2 regions of the Alkalihalobacillus sp. MEB130 genome follow, and region 2 is predicted to be linked to the other one. Evidence: riboswitches for the same ligand, from Rfam matches in the RefSeq annotation. Region 2 holds a riboswitch; the other holds the start of a gene.
What was found. A riboswitch is a leader RNA that binds a small molecule or an ion and turns the genes downstream of it on or off. The one in region 2 is predicted to bind cyclic di-GMP.
Positions count from the first base shown of each region.

Region 1 (3,176 bases), on a different contig from region 2:
TCTTGTAGAGGAACTAGCACAAACCGAACTAGGAAGCCCAACTGAATTTGAAGTCATTACAACCATCATGTTTGATTACTTTGCAAACGTCGCTAAGCCAGACATTGCTTTAGTCGAAGTTGGATTAGGCGGTCGTTTTGACTCGACGAATGTCATCACACCTCTTGTATCGGTTATTACTTCGATTGGGTTTGATCATATGCACATTTTAGGGGACACGTTGGAGGAAATTACGTCTGAAAAAGCTGGCATTATTAAAGAGAACGTGCCAATTGTTTCAGGTGTTTCCCAAAAAGTGGCGCAGCAACTAATAGAGGATACAGCTAACAAAAGTCATTCTTCCTTTTACCAGTTAGGAACGGATTTTTCAGAACGTTTGTCTGTTGTTGATGGAAGAGTTCAAGTTTTTACATTAGAAAGCGTATCGACTAAGTACAATGATGTAAGGATTCAAATGCCAGGTCCGCATCAAAGACAAAATGCGGCTGTTGCGTTTAAAGCAATTGAGTTACTCGCGAACCATGCAGACTTTTATGTAAGTGAAGAAGCCTTTTATTCTGGAATGCATGCCACAACGTGGACAGGTAGGTTTGAACAAATTAGTGACAATCCTCTCATTATTCTTGATGGAGCTCATAATAAAGAAGGATTCGAATCCTTATCCAAAACACTTGAACTGCATTATCCAGAAAAGTCTTACCGATTCTTACTAGCGGCTACGAAAGAAAAGGATATGAGTGTATTATTAAAGCCTTTTGAAAAGATGAACGCTACTTTCACATTTACTAGCTTTGAGTTCTTTCGAGCAGCTGAGAGCCAAACCCTATTTGAACAAGCTCAAGTATTACAAAAGAAATACAATGATGATTGGGAACTAGCGTTAACAGAAGAAGTACGATCGCTACGTGAGGATGAAATGTTAGTTGTAGCCGGTTCATTATATTTTATCTCATCTGTTAGGGAGAAGTGGCATCAGTCTGCATTTATGTATGAGAAGATATGATGGTTTTTGTAAGGAATGTTCCTGTGGATTGTCTATTTATTTATATATAGAGCGCAATATAACGGAAACCAAAACAACTTGCAAAAAAGATAGAAATATGTTGAAAAAATTTATGAACCTGGTAAGATGAATACAGTTAGATAATAACCGGGTCTTATGTACTGTATTTATCTGGTTATTCTTACCGAAAAGATTTTATTGCTATAAATAAACACATTATGGTATATTTTAACCAGTTCTTAATAACTACAAATGATATTTAAGGAGCTATGAAATACGACTTGTAACTGGGCACCTAAGTCGTACGGAGCGAGTGGTGCAACCGGCCTTTACAACCATTACTTTGGTTTGTTTGGGCCTTTTTTTATGGTATAACTAGCATTCTACTTTTGTATTTAAGAGCTTCACTCTTAAAGATATATATTTCCGTAAAACAGGGAGGAACATCGAATGATGAAAGCTTTAACGAAACGACTTGGATTGAACAATCAACGCGGTTTTACGTTAATTGAGGTATTAGTTGTTATTGTGATTTTAGGTCTACTTGCTGCAATTTTAATACCTAACGTAATTAGTTGGATTGATAGGTCTGATGAACAACTCGATATAATAGAAGAACATATCGGTGATGACCTAAATCAAATAGAAGGCTATTTTGATAATGATGGGGAATAAGATTAGTTTTGATGTGCTGCCACCTTTTGTGGCGGCATCTTTTTTCAAACAATAGTTTTCTATTATTTATAAAAATAAAAATTGTTTTATACATAGTATAAAACTATTGTTCTTCTATAGTTGCAAGAACTGATCTAAGAAATATACAGGAGGACACACCATGAACAACGAGAAAGGTATGACATTGATTGAGTTGCTAGTCGCCATTGTTATTGCAGGTATCATTGTTGTACCTCTTGTTACTCTCATGGTGAGCACTCTTACGGTTTCGCAAAGTCAGGGGAAAGAAACGAATATAGCGTATGTTGCCCAAGAAGTAATGGAAAAAGTGGTTCATCAAACCCCAACACTTGGGATCGGACAGTATTGTTGGAGTAATATGGAAGGTCAGTGTAGTGGATACACGCTTCTTACTAACCTTTATAGTAACTCTGCCGTGCATGACGAAGTCGTTGTCATCGTTCGTGTTACTGATTATGAAGGTCCGTTTCATGAAGTGACGGTCAAAGTATTAAATGAAACAACGGTATCTAACGGTTCAAACGAGGTTGCTCGTGAAAACGAAATTGAACTGGTAACGGTGGTGAGAACGCCGTGATGAATCAAAGAGGATTTACGCTAGTAGAAGTGTTGGTTGTTATTGTGATTTTAGGGTTGTTTCTCCCAGTTGCTTATTCCTTAATTTCCTATACGATGGATGGCCAGAGACAAGTGATTGCAGAAAATGAAGTGCAAATAGAAGCAAGGCGCATTATGGAATATATGACAGAGAAAATGCGAGACGATGCTAGATGGGTTGGGGAATCGGATTCGAATATGAAACTAGTCAAAAACGAGACGGTTTGGTTGATTTATGAAAAGGAAGGTACTCTTGGAAACATGAGGCTTCCTGGGGCAAACGGCCGCGTGTTATCACAATCGATTGAAACGTTTATAGTAACGGAATCTGATTCAAGTACCCAAGTTAAGCTCGAAATTACAAAACCTCGCGCTTCGATCGTGCTAGAGTCGACGATTCACTATTCGAGGTTTGTAAATGAGGTGAGCGAATGAATATGAAAACTCTTTTATCTTCTCAATATGGGGGCGCTCTCGTTACCGTTTTAGTTGTGATTGTCCTTTTTTCAATTGCCGCTCCCATGCTCGTGAAGGTGACGGTACATAGCAAAAATTCAATAGAAACCAATGTAGAAACGCAAGAAGAGTTTTACAGAGCAGAAGGGGCGCTCAGACTTGTCCTTCATGAGATGGAGTCATACCGAGGAAATCATGTAGATTTGCTTGATGGAAATGGAAACGTCGTAAAAGATGGGGCAGGAAATGAAATTCAAATTCAGCAGGTAGGTCCCTATTTTTACTTGCAAGACGGAGTCATTCCTTCTTCAAAGGTGATAGGTGAGAGGACCGTTAAAGTTGATATAACGAAAATAGAAATAGACTCTGAAACATATAAAGCAACTTTAAAAGCGAATTATGCGGATGGGCCATCTATTGTAGC
Region 1 is NZ_JAOANA010000003.1:221,202-224,377, forward strand. Features, by position in the region: gene N0O92_RS04630 (bifunctional folylpolyglutamate synthase/dihydrofolate synthase) at 1-1,003, shown strand, start outside; cyclic di-GMP riboswitch class II at 1,258-1,340, shown strand; gene N0O92_RS04635 (type II secretion system protein) at 1,454-1,678, shown strand; gene N0O92_RS04640 (type IV pilus modification PilV family protein) at 1,839-2,276, shown strand; gene N0O92_RS04645 (prepilin-type N-terminal cleavage/methylation domain-containing protein) at 2,276-2,731, shown strand; gene N0O92_RS04650 (hypothetical protein) at 2,728-3,176, shown strand, end outside.
Region 1: it holds a riboswitch for cyclic di-GMP, as region 2 does, so the genes downstream of both, N0O92_RS04635 (type II secretion system protein) here and N0O92_RS12835 (bifunctional diguanylate cyclase/phosphodiesterase) in region 2, are expected to answer to the same signal.

Region 2 (3,176 bases):
TACTAGCTAGCCGATTAGGTGCTCATGCCGTTGATTTATTATTGGATGGGAAATCAGGACTAGCAGTGGGGATAGAGAAGAATCAACTAGTTAGTTACACCTTTGATGATGTTTTTTCAAAGCCTCATGAGATCGATACAAAAATGTATGACTTATCAAGTCAACTTTCCATTTAAAAAAAGACGTGCCAGCTTTTTATGTAGCTGGCACGTTTTTTAATGGCTGTTTTTGTTGTTTTTAAGGCGTATGTGTTCACCACATGCTCGTTCCATTGCGCTTCCCCGAATCTGTTAAAAAGTGCTCGATTATTTCGGACTTGAAAAGGAGCTTCGATCCGCTCCCGGGATGGGGGGCACGCTTTCCGCAGGCGGGCGTTGAACTAACCGGCTTGCGCCGGTGGATTTCAACTTGCCCTTCCCTCCTGCAGGAGTCGGCCCTCCCATCCCGTCCGCTTTGTTGAGAGGAAAGATAGAAATTCCCTACTATTCAACGATCAAAAATAATAGGAGAATTAGCGTGAAAAGGCCTTTGAGAAATGAAACTCAAAGGCCTTTGTCTACAGTCTGAAGTTTAATTTTCATCAAACATTTCACTATCAGTTTATTTTATAATGTAGATATTACATAGATGTGGTGAATCTAATGATATCAAGGAGGTTGAAAACTGGTTAATCAGTTTACTCTACACTTTTTATTTCATTACGTTTGAAGAACCATACATATAATAGTCCAGCAAAAAAGATAAATCCGCCATAGCCGACAGCAGGATACAAATACGTAACCAATGTTGAAAATCCAACCTGGCTAACGATGAAAGCGGCAAATGTTGTTCCAACGATGAGCCATATGCGGTGTTTCTGATCAACAAAGGTCATCCGAGAAACAAAGCCGTACAGATTGCTTACAGCGGTTGAAAAAACAGCAGATAACAAAACAACCGCAAACAAAAGTTGAACGATAGGTGAAATAAGCGACGCAATATAAATCATCGGTACTTCTACATGAGCAACGTCTGTAATATTAGATAATACACTAAAATAAATGGCGACCACACCAACACCAAGTCCAAGCGCACCTAAAAGTGCTCCCCACAACAGGGTACTTTGGTTTTTGGCATTGGGTCCAATCGGAGCTAAAATGGCAACAGCAATGACTAAATTAAAAGAAGCGTAATTCAAAGCAGCAACAAACCAGTTAGGAGCCGCACCGACTAGAGTAGTCGTTAATTCAAGGTCAGCACTTGTAACAGGACTACGGTAAATTCCATATATCGCAATAAAAAGGACAGCCACTAGCAATACAGGTACAACAAAACTGATCGCATTAATAACCCCTTTGATTCCACGAATAACCGTAAATAGAGCAACTACAGCCATGAAAATCGTTCCCCACCAGGAAGATAACCCGAACTGTTCGACAAATATAGCTCCAGATCCAGCAATCATAGCAGCGAGCGCACCAAATAAAAAGATCGTTATAATCAAATCAATAAGCGATCCTAGCCATCTTCCATTTGAAAATCGGACAACTTCAACGTAAGCAGAGGCACTTAATGCTCGTCCAATTACTAATATCATATAACCAAAGATAAAAAATAGGGCAGATGCTAATACAATTCCCCAGATTCCAAGCAATCCAAACGCACTAAAAAATTGGAGTACTTCTTGACCAGAAGCAAAGCCAGCACCTACAATGGTTCCAATATATGTTGCTGCAATTTTAAATGCATTAATATTTGTAGGTGAATCAGTTGCCACAGAAAACACCACCAATGTGAGTATTTGTAAGAATTCTTAGTATGGATGTTATGGGAGATTCTTATTAGCTTTTCAAAAGTTAGAATAATTGCTCTTTTAATCGAAAGGTGTTGTTTTTTGTCGTATTATCCTATAATATAACTATAGTACCAATACAAATGAACGATATTATGATAAAGGCAAACTATTTGAAAAAATAGGACGCAAAGCTTAGGGTCTAAGGTAGGAATACTATGATCGCCTGGTTACCAAGTATGTTACATATTTATGTGATTTTTTTGGCTATTCTGCATCCACTTGTAGAATAGCTTTTTTGATAAGTTTTTTAGCAACTGAGGGGGAACACACATGATGGAAGGTAGAAACGAAACGTTACATTGGCAAAACGAAATCGTGGGGATGCTTGCAGCAAACAAACCCCTTTCATCCATTTTAAAAACAGTCGTAGCAAGCGTCGAGTTGCAGCTTCACGGGGCGATTTGTTCCATATCATTATATAACCAGTTCCAAAACAAATTAGAGAGACCGTTTTCATTAAATCTTTCGGATGAGTACTTGATGGAAATTAATGGATTAGAAGTTGGTCCAAACGCGGGGTCTTGTGGAACAGCCGTATACAAGAGGCAAACAACGATTGTTTCTAATATAGAAACGAACTCACTATGGGATGACTATCGAACACTTGCAAACAAGCATCATTTAAAATCCTGTTGGTCTATTCCTATTTTTTCACCAACGAACAACGTACTCGGTACGTTTGCTCTTTATTTTAAAGAAAATCGTGAAGCTACAGGAAAGGAACTTGCTCAACTAGAGCAATTTGCACAACTTTGTGGGATTGCCATTGATTATAAACATACGAAAGAGGAAATGTACACGATCAAACATATTGATTCATTAACAGGCTTAGCGAATGCTTCACAATTTAAAAGAGAGGCGAAGCAAGCGATTGATCAAGCAAAAAAAGAAAACAAGATCGTGTCGTTTTTATTTATCGATCTAAATCGCTTCAATTTAATTAACAACATCGGAGGATACGACGCGGGGGATAAGGTGTTAAAAGAGGTTACAAAGCGCCTAGTACAACATATACCACCTACCGCTCTACTTACACGATGGAATAGTGATAAATTTATTATTTTGTATCCTAATACTACGGCTGAGAAGATGAAGCAAAATAGTGAACAGATTATTGAATTATTATCAACACCAGTCCAGTGGGAGGAACATGATTTTATTTTAACGTCAAGCATTGGAATAAGTAGTTTTCCACTAGATAGTGAAAATGTTGATGATCTTATCAAACATTCAGAATCTGCGATGAATGATGCGAAGCTAAAGGGAATGAATCAAGTGCGCAGATATTCACCGTCAATGGACAATCAGTTATCGAATCGGTTGTTAATAGAGAAAGAATTAA
Region 2 is NZ_JAOANA010000011.1:131,688-134,863, reverse strand. Features, by position in the region: gene pfkA (6-phosphofructokinase) at 1-176, shown strand, start outside; gene N0O92_RS12840 (YkvI family membrane protein) at 677-1,756, opposite strand; cyclic di-GMP riboswitch class I at 1,925-2,009, shown strand; gene N0O92_RS12835 (bifunctional diguanylate cyclase/phosphodiesterase) at 2,105-3,176, shown strand, end outside.